DNA from 3 places in the Polymorphospora sp. NPDC050346 genome. Region 3 is predicted to be linked to each of the others. Evidence: riboswitches for the same ligand, from Rfam matches in the RefSeq annotation. Region 3 holds a riboswitch; each other region holds the start of a gene.
The links. Region 3 has a riboswitch for thiamine pyrophosphate ahead of thiE (thiamine phosphate synthase). Riboswitches for the same ligand answer to the same signal wherever they lie in the genome.

Region 1 (6,121 bases), on a different contig from region 3:
CGCCGCGCGCCCGGCGGGCCATCGACAACATCTGCCACTCCTGCGCCAGCAGCGGCATCAGCCGGAACGCGGCCAGCGCGCCGATCGCGAACCGGGCCGGCGCCTTCGCGTTCTGCACCAGGGCGTCGGCGAGGTCGGTCGGGTCGGTGGTGGCGAAGACGAACACGCCGGGCAGCGCGACGGCGACCATCCGCAGGGACAGGCCGAGCGCGGTGGCGAGGACGCCGGTGGTGATCACCACCGGCCCGGCCGCGAAGAGCAGGGTGCCGGTGCGCTCGGCGGCGAAGACGGTCAGCGTCGCCGTGATGCCCAGCGCGCCGACCAGCAACGGCCAGGCCCGGCGCAGCAGCAGGCCGTAGCGGACGCCGAAGAGCGGCAGCACGGCCAGTTCGACGGCGATGGCGACGGCCGGGGCGACCGGGTCGAGGGTCGCGATCAGCGGCACCGAGAAGACCAGTGCGGCGGCGAGCTTGGCGACCGGGTTGCGCCGGGCCAGCGGCGCGTCCGACCGGGCGACCGGCCCGCCGGGCACCGTCACCGCCGCACCGCCGGGGCCACCTGGACGGTCCGGTCGGCGAGCGCGGCGACGAAGTCGGCGTCGTGGGTGACCGCGACGACGCCGTGCCCCGCGTCGCGCAGGCCGGCGAGCAGATCGACCAGTTCGATCCAGGTACGCCGGTCCTGGCCGAACGTCGGCTCGTCGAGCACCAGCAGGCGTGGTGCGGTGGCCAGCGCGGTCGCCACGCTCAGCCGCCGCGCCTCGCCACCGGAGAGCGTGTACGGGTTGGCGCCGGCGAGCCGGTCCAGCCGCAGCCGGGCCAGCAGAGTGTCCACGGTGGACTTGACGGTGGCGGGAGCGGCGCCGGTGCGGCGCGGGCCGAGCGCCAGTTCGTCGAAGACCGTGCCGGTGACGAACTGGTGCTCCGGGTCCTGGAAGACCGACCCGATCCGGCGGGTCAGCGCCGGTGCCCGCCAGCGGTGCGGCGGCCGGCGGTGGTCGGCACCGGCCAGGGCCGGCGTCGCCACCACCTGCCCGGTGCCCGGCCGGAGCAGCCCGCCGAGCAGCAGCGCCAGCGTCGACTTGCCGGCCCCGTTCGGCCCGAGTACGGCGACCGCCTCGCCGGCGCGTACGGCCAGGTCGGTCGGTGCCAGGCGCGGCGGCAGGCCGGCCGCCTCGGCGGTGAGCAGCACGTCGCCCGGTGCCGTCGTGGCCCGGCGGGCCGGGACCTGCCGGCCGGGCACCCACACGCCGCCGTCGGCCAGCGTGTCGCCGTGGCTGGCGAAGATCTGATCCGGTGCGCCGTCGGCGGTCACGCCGCCGGCCGGCGCCAGCACCACCACCCGGTCGACCAGCGGCAGCGCGTCGGCCACCCGGTGCTCGACCAGGACCATCGTGGTGTCCCGGCCGACCGCCCGATCGAGCGCGTCGCGCACCAGCGCCGCGCCGGCCGGGTCGAGGTTGGCCGTCGGTTCGTCGAGCAGCAGCAGGTCGGGGCGCAGGGCGAGGACGCCGGCCAGGGCGAGCCGCTGCTGTTCGCCGCCGGACAGCGCGGCGGTCGGCCGGTCCCGGTCGTAGGGGAAGCCGACCCGGTGCAGCGCCTCGTCGACCCGGGGCCAGATCTCGCCGGCCGGCACCCCCCGGTTCTCCAGCCCGAACGCCACGTCGTCACCGGAGCGCGCCATCACGAGCTGGCTCTCCGGGTCCTGGAAGACGATGCCGACCCGCTCCCGCGACTTGCGCGGGTCGAGCCCGTCGATCTCGACGGTGCCCTCCTGCTCGCCGGAGTCCTCGGCGAGCAGCCCGGCGAGCGCGGCGAGCAGGGTGCTCTTGCCGGCCCCGGACGGGCCGAGCAACAGCACCCGCTCGCCGTGCTCGACGCGCAGGTCGAGGCCGCGGACCGCCCACGCCTTACGGCCGGCGTGCCGCCACCCGAAGCCGCGCAGCTCGACGGCGCTCACCGGCGCCCCGCCGGGCCGTTGCCGGTCCAGGCCGAGTCCGGGTACGCGGGCGCCGCCGCGTACCCGGTCCTTGATCGGTGCATCCGGTTCAGACGGCGGTCCGCTCGCGGCCGGCCGGGAAGCGATCCAGGGCCCCGGTCCGGGCCAGCGCCCGGGTCAGCGCCCAGCCGCCGGCACCGGCGATCACGGCGGCGCTGATCACGGTGAAGACGAACATCGGGATCCGGTACGAGACGAGGTCGTAGCCGGCGTAGTAGCGGATCTGGTCGAAGACCGCGGCGGCCAGGCCGGCGAGCGCGCCGGAGACCACGGCCACCGGCAGCTTGAAGGAGCGGTAACGCAACGCGAGGAACGCGGCCTCCGCACCGAGGCCCTGGAAGGCGCCCTGCACGATGGCCAGGGCACCCCACTGGCTGCCGAGGATCACCGAGATGAACGCGGCGAGGAACTCGCAGTAGAACGCCGCCCCCGGCTTGCGGATCACCAGCCCGCCGATCACGCCGGGCAGCAGCCAGATGCCGTAGATGATGCCCTGGGCCCCCGGGAAGAAGGCGAAGGCGGGGTCGGTGGCGCTCCACACGAGGTTCCAGGCCCAGAAGATGACGCCGAACGCGACGGCGATCACCGACGCGACGACGATGTCGACCGTACGCCAGCGGCTGGCGGTGGGTTGTGTCATGGCTGTGCCTCCCAGTTCTTCGAGCGAACCAGGCAAGACGCACGCCACGACCGGACGGTCGTGGCGCGGCTGGAGAATCGACCGAACTCCCTGCGCTGGCATTACCCAGATCAGGTTCGAGGGTCTGCGGTGGTGTCCCGCACTCTCAGCGCTGTGCGCTCCCCTGTCGGATATGAAGTTGTGGCGCCGACGCTAGCACCGACGGTGATTTCGCGACAGCGCCGAGGTCGGATGTGGCCCCCGACACCTGGTCGCGCGGTAGGGTGGTCTGCCCCCACCGCGACCGTCCGTAGTGAAGGGACCAGCCTTCAGTGACCACGGCCAATGCCGCCCCCGACACCACGGGGGCCGGCCCCGCCAGCGGCACCGGACCGGCGGGCGGCGGCCCACCCGACCCCGGACCACCACCGCGCCGCCCGCTCCTCGGCGACCGGATCGGCTCGGTCGAGGTGCTCGCCGCGCTGCTGCTCCTGCTGGTGGTCTTCCGGGGGCCGCTCTCGACCGCGATCTCCAGCCCGCGCCTGCAGACCTGGACGACCGTGTTCGTCTCGGTCATGGTGCAGGCGGTGCCGTTCCTGGTCTTCGGCGTCGTGCTCTCGGCCGTGATCGCGGTCTTCGTGCCCCGCTCGTTCTGGGCCCGGGCGCTGCCGCGACACCCGGCCCTGGCCGTACCGGTGGCCAGCGCCGCCGGCGTGGTCCTGCCCGGCTGCGAGTGCGGCGCGGTGCCGATCGCCGGCTCGCTGATCCGGCGCGGGGTCACCCCCGCCGCCGCCCTGGCGTTCCTGCTCGCCGCGCCGGCGATCAACCCGATCGTGCTCGCCTCGACCGCCGTCGCCTTTCCCGGCAACCCGGAGATGGTGGTCGCCCGCGGCCTGGCCAGCATCGTCGTCGCGATGATCATGGGTTGGTTGTGGCTGCGGCTGGGCCGCGCCGACTGGATCCGGCTGCCGCACCGCCCCGAACTCGACGGCATGTCCAAGGGCCGGGCGTTCTGGGCGGCCGTACGCCACGACGTGGTGCACGCCGGCGGCTTCCTGGTGCTCGGCGCGATGGCGGCGGCCTGCATCAACGTGCTGGTGCCGGAGCGCTGGCTGCAACTGGTCGCCGACAACCCGGTGCTGTCGGTGCTGGTGCTGGCCGTGCTCGCCGTGCTGCTGTCGATCTGCTCGGAGGCCGACGCCTTCGTCGCCGCGTCGCTGTCGCAGTTCTCGCTGACCTCCCGGCTGGTCTTCCTGGTCGTCGGCCCGATGGTCGACCTCAAGCTGGTGTCGATGCAGGCCGGCGTCTTCGGCCGGCGGTTCGCGTTCCGGTTCGCCCCGGCCACCTTCGTGGTGGCCGTACTGGTGGCCGTCGGGGTCGGTGTGGTGCTGCTGTGAGCGGAGGACGGCGATGAACCGGCGGGCCCAGGCCGTGGTGCTGCTGCTGCTCGGCGGCTCGGTACTCAAGGCCAGCTTCACCGACATGTACCTGCGCTACGTCAAGGAGGGGCTGCGGCCGTTCCTGATCGCCTCCGGTGTCCTGCTGGTCGCGGTCGCGGTGATGACGCTGCTGCACGACCTGCGCCCCCGGCCGGGCACCACCGGCGCCGGGCACGACCACGAGCACGACGACCACGGCCACGAGCACGGGGGCAAGGGACACCACGAGCCACGCGTCGGCTGGCTGCTGATCGCACCGGTGCTCGGCCTGCTGCTGGTCGCCCCGCCGGCGCTCGGCTCGTTCGCGGCCGGCCAGGCCGGCACCGCGCTCTCCAGCCAGCGGGCCGACAGCTACCCGCCGCTGCCCGAGGGCGACCCGGCGAAGATCAGCGTGCTCGACTACGCGTCCCGGGCGATCTTCGACGGTGGCGCCTCGCTGACCGGCCGGACCGTGCAGCTCACCGGCTTCCTCGCCGAGGGGCCGGGCGGCGAACCGATCCTGGCCCGGATGATCCTGTCCTGCTGCGCCGCCGACGGGCGGCCGATCAAACTCGGGATGAGCGGCAACGTTCCGGTCGGGCTGCCCGCCGACAGTTGGGTCGAGGTGGTCGGCGGCTACACCGACCGTGTCATGACCGACCCGGTCAACGGCGAGGACATCCCCTACCTCCAGGTCGAGTCCTGGCGACAGGTGGACCCGCCGAAACAGCAGTACGGGTAGCCGACGTACCGTGGCGGGAGTGGAGATCACCCAGGCGGCCCCGCTCACCCGCGCCATGCTCGCCGCGGACCTCGTCCGGCTCGGCGTACGGCCCGGATCGGTGCTCGTCGTACACGCCTCGATGCGCCCGCTCGGCTGGGTGTGCGGCGGCCCGCAGATCGTCGTACTGGCCCTGCGGGACGTGCTCGGCCCGGACGGCACCCTGGTCGTGCCGACCCACACCCCGGACAACTCCGACCCGGCGAACTGGCGCAACCCGCCCGTACCGGAGCACTGGTGGGCGACCATCCGCGACGAGATGCCGGGCTTCGACCCGGCCGTGACGCCGAGCCGCTGGATGGGGGCGCTCGCCGAGCTGGTGCGTACGTCGCCGGGAGCCCGGCGCAGCGACCACCCGCAGGTGTCGTTCGCGGCCCTCGGCGCCCGGGCCGGCGACATCGTCGCCGACCACCCGCGGGCCGGGATGCTCGGCGACGCCTCGCCGCTGGGCCGGCTCTACGACCTCGACGCCGACGTGCTGCTGCTCGGCGTCGGCCACGACTCCAACACCTCGCTGCACCTGGCCGAATACCGGCAGCCGGACCCGCCCCGGGACCGCCTCGGCGCCGCCGTGCTGACCGGCGACGGCGGCCGGGAATGGAGCTGGTGGGACGACGTCGACCTCGACGAGGGCGACTTCGAACTGCTCGGCGCCGACCTGGACGGGACCGGCGCGGTCCGGTTCGGCGAGGTCGGTGCCGCCCGGTGCCGGCTGATGCGCCAGCGGGCCGCCGTCGACTTCGCCGTGGACTGGATCGCCGCCAACCGATGAACCCGGAGGACCGATGACCCTCAGCGCCGATGCCTACCTGTCCGTCGTCCGGTCGACGATCGACCGGGTCTCCGCCGGCCAGCGCGAAGCTGTCGAAGGAGCCGCCGACCTGATCGCCGCGGCGCTGGCCGCCGACGGGGTGGTGCACGCCTTCGGCACCGGCCACTCCGAGGCGCTCGCCATGGAGATCGCCGGCCGGGCCGGGGGACTGGTCCCCACCAACCGGGTGGCGCTGCGCGACGTGGTGATCCACGGCGGTGAGTCGCCGAGCGTGCTCGGGCCGACCCTCGAACGCGACCCGGCCGTCGCCCACCGCCTGCTCGACCTGCTGCCGGTAAGCCCCGCCGACGTCTTCGTCGTCGCCTCCAACTCCGGGGTCAACGGGGCGATCGTGGAGTTCACCCAGCTCGTCAAGGAGCGCGGCCACGGCCTGATCGCGATCACCTCGCGGGAGCACTCGGCCGGCGTCGAGTCGCGGCACCCGTCCGGGCGCAAGCTCGCCGACCTCGCCGACGTGGTCCTCGACAACGGTG
Region 2 (6,121 bases), on a different contig from region 3:
ACCGATCGCGGCCGGCAGCAGGCCGCGATGTTGGGACAGCGGTTGGCGTCACTCCCGATCAGAGCCATCCATCACAGTCCGCTGCTCCGTGCGGTGGAGACGACACGGGTGATCTGCGAGCACCTGCCTGGCGTCCCGGTCGAATCCTCGGAACTGGTGGGTGACTACATCCCGCCAGTTCCGGAGCCGCAGGCTCTGCCCGATGTGTACGCAAGGTTTCTCGACGGGGTCTCCGCCGAGGACTACGCGACGGGAGCGGAGCTGGCGAACGCCGCCATCCAGCGGTACGGCGTACCGGCCACGGCTGGCGGCGCCGACCCGGCCAGCCATGAGCTGATCGTCACCCACAACTTCTTCATCGGCTGGTTCATCCGGCACGCCCTCGACGCCCCCGAGTCGCGGTGGCTCGGCCTCAACCAGGGCAACTGTGCCCTGACCACGATCCTGTACCGCCCGGATCGCCCGCCAGCACTGGTGCTCTTCAACGACATGGGGCACCTTCCCGCCGCACTACGCTGGACCGGCTTTCCACCGGACCAGCACGTCTAGCCAGCTCGACACGTCGGCAGCCGACGACCGCGCACCGGCAGGCTGCCACGGTCGGTAGGCACAACCCCTCATCCGAGCCACCGTGAACCCGTGGGGGGAAGTAACTGTGCGACCGCTGGGCGCCGGTCAGGTAGCCTGGTCGCGCGGGCTGCTAGCTCAATAGGCAGAGCTGTGGACTTTTAATCCATAGGTTCAGGGTTCGAGTCCCTGGCGGCCCACTCGGGATCCATGGCGACCGTCCGCCGGCGCCGGTCTGGAGGCTCGGATGGACGACGTCGTCGGATGTCTGGCCTGCGACCTCACCGCAGGCCGGACATCCGTACCGGGCGGTCGCATCCAGCGGACGGCGCACTGGGTGGTCGAGCACTGCGTCGGTCCGCTCGGTGTGGGCACCCTGATCGTCAAGCCGCTGCGGCACGTCGTGCAGGTCGCCGAGCTGACCGATGGCGAGAGTTCGGAACTCGGCCCACTGCTGCGGCGGATGGCCGCCGCGGTGACGGCGTTGACGAGCCCGGAGCAGGTCTACGTGTGCCTGTGGTCGCACGCCGACGGCAGGCCCGGCCACATCCACTTCGTCGTCCAGCCGGTACGGCGCGAGGACATGGACGGCCACGACCGGTTCGGGCCGGCACTGCAGATGGCGATGTTCCAGGCCGGACAGACGCCTGATCCACGAGCGGTGACGGTGTTCGTCGAACGTTTACGTGACCACCTCGCGGCGGAGCCTTCCTGACCTGGTCGGGAGCATCCGGTCGTCGGGTGTGGAGCTCGCCGACAGTACCCAGGATTCGGGAGGCGTCCAGCCGTGCAGGAACCGCGTAGGGCCCGACAGCTCGGTATCGAGATCGGTGTGCTGCCGACGGGCGCCCACAACGCCATCACCGACGTCAGCGGTGTACGGGTCGGTCACACCACGATCGTGGCCGGCGACAGCATCCGTACCGGGGTGACCGCGGTCGTACCGGAGCAGTTGTTCACCCGGGCGGCGCTGCCGGCCGGGCTGTCCGTCGGGAACGGGTACGGCAAGATCGTGGGATCGACCCAGGTAGCCGAGCTGGGCGAGATCGAGACGCCGGTGTTGCTGACCGCGACCCTGTCGACGTTCCGGGTCGCGGACGCGTTGGTGACGTACCTGCTGGGGTTGCCCGGGCGGGAGGACGCGCAGTCGGTGAACCCGGTGGTCGCCGAAACCAACGACGGCTTCCTCTCCGACATCCGGGCGCGGCCGGTGACCGAGGAACACGTGCTCGCCGCCCTGCACGGTGCCACCGGTGGGCTGCCGGGCGAGGGGTGTGTCGGCGCCGGCACCGGCACCGGCGCCCTGGGGTTCAAGGCCGGCATCGGTACGTCGTCACGGGTGGCCACGACCTCGCGCGGAGCGGCGACCGTCGGTGTCCTCGTCCAGTCGAACTTCTCCGGCGTGCTGCGGGTGTGCGGGGTGCCGGTGTCGCGCGAGCGGATGGGCGTACCGGTGGCACCGGCGATGCCAGGAGCGGCGCCTGGGGCGGCCACGGAGCATCCGGGCAACTCCTGTGTCATCGTGGTCGCGACCAACGCCCGCCTGGACGCGCGCCAGCTCGGCCGCCTCGCCCGGCGCGCCATCTTCGCGATGGGGCGGGTCGGGTCGGACTTCACCAGCGGCAGCGGGGACTACGCGCTGGCGTTCGCCACGGCCGAACCGGGCCTGCCGGTGCTGCCGGAGGCCGATGTGGATCCGTTGTTCACCGCCGTCCTCGAGGCGACCGAGGAGGCGCTGCTGAACTCGCTGTTCATGGCGACGACCACGGTCGGGTTCAACGGCCACGTCAGGTATGCCGTCCCGCACGACAGGTTGCTCGCGCTGCTCGGTGAGCGTGGTGTGGCCCGTACGGGCTAGGACCACGTCCCCTCTTGGCCGGCCCACAGGCCGGCGAAGTGGCTGATCGGGCCGTTGCCGTGGCCGACCCGGAGCGCCGCGCCGTGGGTGATGCTCTCCGTCAGCCAGCGCTTCGCCCGGTCGACGGCATGCTCCCAGCCGGGTGCCTGCGGGCGCAGGGTCGCCAGCGCCGACGACAGCGAGCAGCCGGTGCCGTGGGTGTTGGTCGTCTCGATCCGTTCACCGGGGAACTCGAAGAGGTCCCGGCCGCCGGACAGCCGCCCGCCGGCGTCGACCAGGGCGTCGGAGGCCGACCCGTCGGCGAGATGCCCGCCCTTGGCCAGGACGGTGACGCCGTACGTGGCGGACACCCGGTGCGCCTGCTCGAGTACGTCGTCCCACCGGGAGACCGCGGGCTCGTCGGCGAGGACGGCGAGTTCGGGGATGTTGGGCGTGACGAGGTCGGCGTGCCGGACGAGGTCCCGGATCGCGTCGACCGCGCGCTCGTCGAGCAGCCGGTCGCCGCTGGTGGCGACCATGACGGGGTCGAGGACCACGACCGGCGGCCGCTGCCGGCGGAGCCAGTCGGCGACCGCCTCGATGATGGTCGAGTTGGCGAGCATTCCGATCTTCACGGCGTCGATCTCGACGTCGTCGCTGACCGAGTCGAGTTGTTCGGTGAGGAACTCGACCGGCGGGATGTGCACCGACCGGACTCCCATGGTGTTCTGGGCGACCAGGGCGGTGACCACCGCCATGCCGTATCCGCCGTTGGCGGCGATGCTCTTCAGGTCCGCCTGGATTCCGGCGCCGCCGGTCGGGTCCGTACCCGCGACGGAGAGGACGCGTGGTGTCTGCCGGTGGTCGGTCGGGTCAGTCGGGTGCATGGCCGCACGCCTTCCTGAAGGGAGCGGCGGCGCACCGGGCAATGGTGGACAGGCGTGGGCTCACCCGGACATCCCTTCGCTAGTACGAACTAGATCAGGTTCGACGGGTGTGATCTCAGCCCGCTCGAAGGGCGGGCACCCCGTGTCACTGCCGACATCGTATCCAGCCCGCGGGCCGGGTACGAGCAGTGAGACCGGGTGGCCCGGCTACGGGCGTCGCGACCGGCCGGGGTAGCGGATCAGCAGGCTCGCGTGCACCTCGTCGTCGCCGACCGCGCCGTAGACGTGGGGTACGTCGGAGATCCAGGTGATGTGCTGGCCGGTGCCGGCGAGGGCGGGCGCGCCGACGGGGCCGGCCCGGAGCAGTCCACTGAAGACGGTGACGTGTTCGGCCACCCCCCGCTGGTGTGCCGGTGAGGTCTGCGGTGGTCCGGGCGGCACCCGCATCCGGTAGAGCTCGAAGGTGACGTCGCCCTCGTCGAAGACCTGGAGCAGGGTCGCCTCGACCGCCGTACCGCGGATCGTCGCGGCATCCGTGCCGGGGGCGGCGAGTACGGCCGCCAGCGGAACCCCGAGTTCGGCCGTCACCGCGTAGAGCGTCTCCAGGGTCGGGTTGCGGGTGCCGTTCTCCAGGCCGGACAGGGTCGCCTTGCCGACGCCGGCGCGTCGGGACAGGGCGGAGAGGGAGACGCCCCGGGCCTCCCGGAGTTCGCGGACCCGCCGGCCGACCTCGGCGCCCTCGCCGCCTCCGTCGACCGCCGGTCGGCGGCTTGTACGACGCGAATCCATCCGGCTATGGTGCATGACCGGAGCGTTCCGTTTGCGGAACGGCCTGGTCATGGGGAGGACCGTCGATGGAACGCCTGGCGCAACCGGTGCTGGCCGGTGTGGTGACCGCCCTCGTCGGCTTCGCCAGTTCCTTCGCGGTGGTGCTCGCCGGGCTGCGCGCCGTGGGCGCCACCGAGCGACAGGCCGCCTCCGGTCTCTTCGCCCTCTGTGTCGTGATGGGGCTGGTGGCGATCTGGCTGAGCCTGCGCCACCGGCTGCCGATCAGTGTCGCCTGGTCCACCCCGGGGGCCGCCCTGCTGGTGTCGACCGGGGCGGTCGAGGGCGGGTTCCCGGCGGCCGTGGGCGCGTTCCTGGTCTCGGCGCTGCTCATCGTGGCGGCGGGCCTGTTCCCGGCACTCGGGCGCTGGATCGCCGCCATCCCGCAGCCGATCGCCAGTGCCATGCTGGCCGGCGTACTCCTCAGCCTCTGCATCGCCCCGGTCCGGGCGCTGATCGACGTACCGCTGATGGCGGCGCCGGTGATCCTCACCTGGGCGCTGCTGACCCGGTTCGCCCGCCGGTGGGCGGTGCCCGCCGCGCTCGTCGTGGCCGTCGTCGCGATCACGGTGTCCGGCCCGCCCGGCGGCCTGACCGGGGCGGCCCTGCTGCCGGTCCTCGAGTTCACCGCGCCGACCTGGAACGTGTCCGCCCTGGTCAGCGTCGCCCTGCCGCTCTTCGTCGTCACGATGGCCTCGCAGAACGTGCCCGGCATGGCGGTCCTGTCCAACTACGGCTACCGGGCGCCGCTGCGCCCGATCCTGGTCGGCACCGGGATCGCCAGCGGCCTGACGGCGCCCGCCGGTGGTCACGTCATCAATCTCGCCGCGATCACCGCCGCCCTGGTGGCCGGCCCGGACGCCCACCCCGACCGGGACCGCCGGTGGATCGCCGCGATGACGTCGGGCGTCGGCTACGTCGTACTCGGGCTGACGGCCGGGCTGGCGACGGCGTTCGTGTTGCTCTCCCCGCCGGTGCTGGTCGAGGCGGTGGCCGGGCTCGCGCTGCTGGGTGCGTTGGCCTCCGCCCTCGCCGCGGCGGTGGCCGCGCCCGAGGGGCGGGAGGCGGCGGCGGTGACCTTCGTGGTGACCGCGTCCGGCCTGTCGGTGCTGGGGATCGGGGCGGCGTTCTGGGGGCTGGTCGCCGGTGGGTTCATGCTGTTGCTGATGCGCAGCCGCAACCGCGGCGCCGCCGAGCCGCCCGCGCCGACGCCGACCACGACGCCGGAGCGCACCGAACCGCAGCCGGTGGGCGGCGCGGGCGGGCCGGTCAGCGTCCGGACGTCAGCTGATCCGTCCTGACCTTGAGCAGTACGACGTCGCCGGTCACCTCGGCGATCTGGTCGGCCGCCACGTAGTGGTCGGGAGTGCCGTCGACGCGCAGGTAGCCGGCCCGGAGCAGGCGGGCGGCGGCATCCGGGGGCACGTCCGGCGCCGCCGGTGTCTCGACCTCGGACAGGCCCTCACCGGCGCCGTCCGGCGGCGCCTGCACCGTCACCGCGTTGGGGTCGCCGGGCCGGGACGCGGCGACCCGGCCGATCTCCGCCCCGGTCGCGTCGACGACGCGCATTCCGGACTCGACCTCGGCGAACGGCGGATCGACTGGTGGTCGCATGGCGCCTCGGTACCCCGGGCGGATGCCGCCAAACCCGGCGGCCGCGCCCACCGGGCCGTCCCGTTCACCGCGCCGTCCCGTTCACCAGGCGGTCGGGCGGGCGGAGAGTTCCCGCCAGGTGCCGGGACCGTCGAGCAGGGCGCGTACGGCGTCGAGGGCGTCGTCCTCGCTGTCGAACTCGTAGAAGCGGGGGACGCCGTCGGCGCCCCCCGCGCGCTGCTCCACGTGCCACCGGTCGCCGTCGGCGCGAAGGTAGACGTCACGCCGGGCAAGTCGTCCCCACTTGCCGTTCCACCAGTGCTTTCGCTGTTCCATGCGCGGACCCTATCGAACAGGTGTTCGACAATGGCCGGCGCCCCGGCGTCAGCGCTGGGCCGGCGGCTGCTCCCGG
Region 3 (6,121 bases):
TGACGGCCACCGCCACGCCGCGGTGCTGGGTGGTCGAGGCGGCGACGACCGCGGCGACGGTCGTACCCGGGGTGAAGGGGCGGGTGGCCCCGTTGACGGTGAGTTCGATCGGATCGTCCGGCACGGGCGTGCCTCCGCTCTCAGTTCGGCGTCGGATCGGTGGTGAAGCGGGCCGGCCCGAACGGGTCCAGCACCGGGTCGGGGACCCCGGTCGTGACGAGGTCCGCGACCAGGTCGGCGGTCAGCGGCGTCAGCACGATGCCGTGCCGGTAGTGCCCGGTGGCCACGACCACTCCCGGCCGGCCGGGCAGCGCACCGATGATCGGGGCGTTGTCCGGCGTGCCGGGCCGCCAGCCGACCCGGGTCTCGGTGAGGTGGTATTCGGCGATCTCCGGCAGCAGGTCGGTCGCGGCCCGCAGCAGATCGAGTACGGCTCCCGCCGTGACGGTGTCGTCGAGCCGTTCCTCGACGGTCGCCCCGACCACCACCTCGCCGTCGGCGCGCGGCACGAGGTAGACGTGCCGCCGGTCGGCGTAGCCCCGGATCACGTGCCGGAAGCCGGGCGCGGCACCGTCCGGCGCGCGCAGCCGCAGCACCTGGCCCTTGACCGGCCGGACCGGCACGCCGGCCAGTGCGGCGGCGCCGACGCCGTTGGCCACCACCACCGTGCCCGCGTCCACCGTGGACAGATCGGTGACCGTGGTCGGCTCGACGCGTACCCCGGCCTGCCGCGCCGCCGCCGCCAGGGCGACGACCAGGCGCCGGGGGTCGACCTGGTGGTCGTCGGGGGCGTACCCGCCACCGCGCACCCGCGGCGAGAGCCCGGGCTCGCGGGCCCGCAGCTCCGCCGGGCGCAGCACCGTGATCGGCAGCCCCAGCCCTCGCTGGTACGTCCACAGCCGCTCCGCCTCGGCCAGGTCGTCGGCGGTGAGGGCCACCACGAGGGTGCCCTCGTCGCGATAGCCGACCTCGGTGCCGGCGGCCCGCGCGAGTTCGGCGGCGAAGCCGGGCCAGCGGGCGGCGGAGGCGACCAGCAGCGAGGTCAGCTCCTCCTCGCCGAAGTACGCCTCGGCCACCGGGGCCAGCATCCCGGCCGCCACGTCCGACGCTCCCGAACCGGGGGCCGGGTCGTGGACGACCACGCTCATCCCCCGGGCGGCGCAGCGCCATGCGATGGCGAGTCCGATCGGCCCGGCGCCGACGACGGCGACGTCCGGCCTCATCGGACGGCCGTGATCGCGGCGAGCAGTTCGGCGGTGGCCCGGGCCGGGTCGGCGGCCGACGAGACGGCGCCGACGACGGCCACGCCGTACGCACCGGCCGCGACGAGTTCCGGGGCGCTGGCCGCGGTCACCCCGCCGATCGCGATGACCGGCACGTCGACCGCGCCGGCCACCGCGGCGATCCCGGCCGGCCCGATCGGGGCCGGCAGCCCGTCCTTGGTCGACGTCGGGTAGCAGGGCCCGACGCCGAGATAGGTCGCCCCGGCCGCCACCGCCGCCCGCCCCGCCTCCCCGGTACGCGCGGTGGCGCCGAGCACCGCGTCCGGGCCGAGCACCCGGCGGGCCGCGTCGACGGGCAGGTCGAGCGCGCCCACGTGACCGCCGGCGGCGCCGACCGCGAGCGCGACATGCAGCCGGTCGTTGACCAGGCAGGTCGCTCCGGCCGCCGCGCACAGGTCGGTGACCCGGCCGGCCAGGTCGTACGCCTCCCGGTCGCTCGCCAGGTCCTCGACCCGGACCTGTACGACGAGTTCGGCGCCGGCGGCGGACAGGGCGGCCCGTACGACGGCGAGCGGATCCCGGCCCGGCCGGGTGTCGGTCACGAGATGCAGTCGTCCGAAAGACGGCACAGCAGCACTCCTCCCTGCGCCGGCATTACCCGGATCAGGTTCGACGGTCGGGGGCTGCAGCCCCCCTCTCAGCCCGGTGCACCGGGCTCCCGTGGGTCACTTCCGCGACCGAGAGTACGTCTGCCGTCCGGTCCCCGTAAAGGGGGGACCAGGTCAGAGCAGGGTGGCGAGCGCCTCCCGGTCTTCGGCGGACGGCTCCCAGGCGCCGGCCCGCGCGTTGGCGCGTACCTGGTCCGGGGTGGTCGCGCCGGCGATCACGGAGGTGACCGCGGGGCGGGCGGCGAGCCCGCCGATGGCGACGTCGAGCAGGTTGCGGCCGCGCTCCGCGGCGAACTTCTCCAGTGACTCGATCAGGTCCCAGGGCGCGGCGGCCAGCCGCCTGGCCCACCGGTCCTCGGCCAGCCGGGTGCCCTGCGGCGCGCTCTCGCCGCGCCGGTACTTGCCGCTGAGCAGGCCACTGGCCAGCGGGAAGAACGGCAGCAGGCCCAGCCCGAACCGCTCGCAGGCCGGCACGACCTCGGTCTCGGCGTCCCGCTCGATGAGGTTGTAGTGGTTCTGGGCGCTGACGAACCGGGTCAGGTTCCGGGTCCGGGCGGTCCACTCGGCGTCGGCGATCTGCCAGCCGGCGAAGTTGGAGTTGCCGAGGTAACGGACCTTCCCGGCGCGGACGAGATCGTCGAGCGCCGACAGCGTCTCCTCGATCGGCGTCGCCGGATCGGGCTCGTGCATCTGGTAGAGGTCGATGTGGTCGGTGCCGAGCCGGCGCAGCGACGCCTCGACGGCCCGGACGATGTACCGGCGGGCTCCACGGGCACCCCGGTCGGCGCCGTTGGCCCCCTCCATGTTCATGCCGAACTTGGTGGCCACCACCACCTCGTCCCGGCGCCCACGCAGCGCCGCACCGAGCTGCTCCTCGGAGGCGCCGTGCGGGTTGCCGTAGATGTCGGCGGTGTCGAAGAGGTTGATCCCGGCGTCGATCGCGGCGTCCACGACCGCCTTCGTGCCGGCGGCGTCGAGCTTGCGGCCGAAATTGTTGCAGCCGATGCCGACCACGGACACCACGAGCCCGGAGTCACCCAACCGGCGGTAGCGCATCTCAGTCATGCCGCCGAGCCTATGCGGGACGGCGTCAGGCGACGTCCCAGACCGGTTCGGGCACCTCGACCACCTCGCCGTCGCCACGGAAGAGCACGAAGCGGTCGAACGACCGGCTGAACCACCGGTCGTGGGTCACCGCCACCACCGTGCCGTCGAAGGCCCGCAGCCCCTCTTCGAGTGCCTCGGCGCTGGCCAGGTCGAGGTTGTCGGTCGGCTCGTCGAGCAGCAGCAGGGTCGCCCCGGACAACTCCAGCAGCAGCACCAGGAACCGGGCCTGCTGCCCGCCGGACAGCGTGCCGAACCGCTGGTCGCCCTGGCCGGCGAGTTCGTAGCGGCCCAGCGCCGCCATCGCCGCGTGCCGGTCCATCCCGTCGCGATGGTCGTCGCCGCGCCACAACACCTCGACCAGGGTCTTCGCCATCAGTTCCGGCCGGTCGTGGGTCTGCGAGAAATGGCCGGGCCGGACCCGGGCCCCGAGCCGTACGACCCCGTCGTGGGTGACGGGTGCCAGTGTCACCCCGACGTCGACCGGCACGTTCGCCGGATCGGGGTCGGTGCCGCCGCGGGCGAGCAGCCGCAGGAAGTGCGACTTCCCGGTGCCGTTGGCGCCGAGGACCGCGACCCGGTCGCCGTACCAGATCTCCACGTCGAAGGGGTACGTCAGGCCGTCGAGTTCGAGCTGCTCGCACATGACGGCCCGCTTGCCGGTACGACCACCGGTGAGCCGCATCCGGACGGCCTGGTCCTTCGGCGGCAGCGGTGGCGGACCGGCCTCCTCGAACTTGCGCAGCCGGGTCTGCGCCGCCTGGTAGCGCGACGCCATCCCGTCGTTGTACGCGGCCTTCTGCTTGTACATCAGCATCAGCTCACGCAGCTTCTGGTGCTCCTCGTCCCACCGCCGCCGACGTTCCTCGAGCTGGTCGTGGCGGGCGACCCGGGCCTCGTGCCAGCTTGCGAACCCGCCCGGGTGGGTCCAGGCGCTGCCGCCCTCGACGGCGACGACCCGGTCGGCGGTCTGGGCCAGCAACTCCCGGTCGTGCGAGACGTAGAGCACGGACTTGGCCGACTCGCGCAGCCGCCGTTCGAGCCAGCGCTTGCCGGGTACGTCGAGGAAGTTGTCCGGCTCGTCGAGGAGCAACACCTCGTCGGTGCCGCGGAGCAGCAGTTCGAGCGCGAACCGCTTCTGCTGCCCGCCGGAGAGGGTGCGTACGGGTCGGTCCCGGACGGCGTCCCACGGCTGGTCGAGCACGATCGTGGCGACGGTGTCGAAGACCACCTCGGCCTCGTAGCCGCCGGTCTCGCCCCAGGCGGCCAGCGCGTCGGCGTACGCCATCTGCGCCTTGCCGGCCGCGTTGCTGTACTTGCCGCGGGCCTCGGCGGTGCGCAGCGCCACCTCGGTGGCGGCCACCCGCCGGCCGGCGTCCCGAAGCACCGGGGCGGCCAGCGACAGCGCCAGGTCGAGCAGTGTGGTGTCGTCGCCGATCATGCCGATGAACTGGCGCATCACGCCCAGCCCGCCGGACCGGGCGATGGCACCGGTCTGCTGCGTCAGGTCGCCGGCCACCATGCGCAGCAGCGTTGTCTTGCCGGCGCCGTTCGGGCCGACCAGGGCGACCTTGGCGCCCTCACCGACCCGGAACGACACGTCGGCGAACAGCTGGCGGCCGTCGGGCAGCGTGTGCGCGACCCCGGCGACGTCTACATAACCCACCGGGGCATCGTGCCCGAACCGACCGGTCCGGCGACAGCGGGTTTCAGCGGGTCACCCGCAGTACCCGGTAGCCCTTCTGGCTGGCGTGCCGGTCGACCCGGAAACCCTGATCGACCAGCCAGCGGTGGAGCGAGTCGCCGCCGAGGTGCCGGGCCACGACGAGCCAGCCGACCCCGTCCGGCGCGAGCCGGGGCAGCCAGCGGGTGAGCATGGCGTGCAGTTCGGCCTTGCCGATCCGGATCGGCGGGTTCGACCAGATCTGGGCGAAGACGACGTCGTCGGGTACGTCGTCGGGCGCGGCGACCCGGACCCGGTCGGCGGCGCCGATCCGGGCCGCGTTCTCGGCGGCGAGTTCCCGGGCGCGGGCGTTGACGTCGACGGCGTGGACGGTGGCGGCCGGCGCGACGGTCGCCAGCGCGCACGCGATCGGCCCGTAACCGCAGCCCAGGTCGAGCAGGTGGCCGGTGGTACCGGCCACGGGCAACTCGCCCTTGCGCAGCAGTACGGCCGTGCCGGGGTCGAGCCGCCCGGCGGAGAAGACGCCGCCGGTGGCGACCAGGGTGAGACCGTGCCCCGCCACGGTGAACTCGATGTCGCGGCGCTGATCGGGGCTGGTCGGTTCAGCGGTGAAGTAGTGGTCGCCGGTCACGTCAGGCATTCTCGCCCACGGCGTACCCGGCACCGCTCCTGGCTCCTATGGTGCGAAAAGTACTGTTCATCCAGAAGGTCCACTCTTTCGATTGACGCAAAACCTCAAGTGCGGTAAGGGATCTCCAACCTCCGTTACCCTGACCGGCATGGTGTACGGGCACCGGCCGCACCCCGACGGACGTCCATCCCCGCCGGGCCGCGACCACGCCCCACCCAGCCCCTACGCCCGGTTCAGCCGGTCACCCCAACCACCGTCCGGCCCACCCGACGAGCCGGCCGACCCACACCGCCCGGCCGCTTCCGATGGCCGCAAACCGCCCCGGCCGCACCCGCCCCCGGCCGGCACCGGCGCGATCGCGGACTACCTGCCCAGCTACCTGCCTCCCGAGCCCCCTACCTCCGGCCATCGCCGTCGCCCGGCCACCGAGCCGTACGCACCTCCGGACGACCGACCCGCGATCCCGCGCGGTCCCGCGAACGACCCGTCACCGGCGGGTCGTCGCCGGGCCCGGGCCGACGCGGACACCCCACCTGCCCCGACACCCCGGCCGGCACGGACAGCCCAGGGACGGCCCGCCCCGGTCCCGCCCCCCGCACGGACGCCCCCCGACCGCCCGGCGCCGTCACCCGTGCCCCGGCGCCAGCCGGCACCGCCCGGCCCGCCCCGGGCCCTCCCACCGTCGCCGGCCCCGACCCGTGCCCTGCCACCAGCGCCGGGTTCCGCCCGACCGGCCCTGCCACCGGCACCGGGTCCCAACCGCGCCCTGCCGCCGGGTCCCGCCCGCGCCCTGCCGCCGGCACCGGGTCCC

Region 1: another riboswitch for thiamine pyrophosphate. It lies ahead of AB0I42_RS30585 (ECF transporter S component); the one in region 3 lies ahead of thiE (thiamine phosphate synthase).
Region 2: another riboswitch for thiamine pyrophosphate. It lies ahead of thiD (bifunctional hydroxymethylpyrimidine kinase/phosphomethylpyrimidine kinase); the one in region 3 lies ahead of thiE (thiamine phosphate synthase).

The regions. Positions count from the first base shown of each region.
Region 1 is NZ_JBFAKM010000040.1:35,261-41,381, forward strand. Features, by position in the region: gene AB0I42_RS30575 (energy-coupling factor transporter transmembrane component T) at 1-532, opposite strand, end outside; gene AB0I42_RS30580 (ABC transporter ATP-binding protein) at 535-1,959, opposite strand; gene AB0I42_RS30585 (ECF transporter S component) at 2,048-2,638, opposite strand; TPP riboswitch at 2,708-2,813, opposite strand; gene AB0I42_RS30590 (permease) at 3,073-4,014, shown strand; gene AB0I42_RS30595 (TIGR03943 family protein) at 4,028-4,777, shown strand; gene AB0I42_RS30600 (AAC(3) family N-acetyltransferase) at 4,797-5,588, shown strand; gene AB0I42_RS30605 (SIS domain-containing protein) at 5,602-6,121, shown strand, end outside.
Region 2 is NZ_JBFAKM010000027.1:205-6,325, forward strand. Features, by position in the region: gene AB0I42_RS24850 (histidine phosphatase family protein) at 1-549, shown strand, start outside; partial or broken gene AB0I42_RS24845 (hypothetical protein) at 1-1, shown strand, start outside; tRNA gene AB0I42_RS24855 (tRNA-Lys) at 695-767, shown strand; gene AB0I42_RS24860 (hypothetical protein) at 815-1,282, shown strand; gene AB0I42_RS24865 (P1 family peptidase) at 1,355-2,425, shown strand; gene thiD (bifunctional hydroxymethylpyrimidine kinase/phosphomethylpyrimidine kinase) at 2,422-3,291, opposite strand; TPP riboswitch at 3,346-3,444, opposite strand; gene AB0I42_RS24875 (XRE family transcriptional regulator) at 3,499-4,080, opposite strand; gene AB0I42_RS24880 (benzoate/H(+) symporter BenE family transporter) at 4,146-5,417, shown strand; gene AB0I42_RS24885 (hypothetical protein) at 5,386-5,730, opposite strand; gene AB0I42_RS24890 (hypothetical protein) at 5,812-6,045, opposite strand; gene mscL (large conductance mechanosensitive channel protein MscL) at 6,094-6,121, opposite strand, start outside.
Region 3 is NZ_JBFAKM010000002.1:405,167-411,287, forward strand. Features, by position in the region: gene thiS (sulfur carrier protein ThiS) at 1-109, opposite strand, end outside; gene thiO (glycine oxidase ThiO) at 141-1,223, opposite strand; gene thiE (thiamine phosphate synthase) at 1,220-1,852, opposite strand; TPP riboswitch at 1,847-1,954, opposite strand; gene AB0I42_RS04370 (aldo/keto reductase) at 2,006-2,947, opposite strand; gene AB0I42_RS04375 (ATP-binding cassette domain-containing protein) at 2,982-4,661, opposite strand; gene AB0I42_RS04380 (methyltransferase) at 4,705-5,310, opposite strand.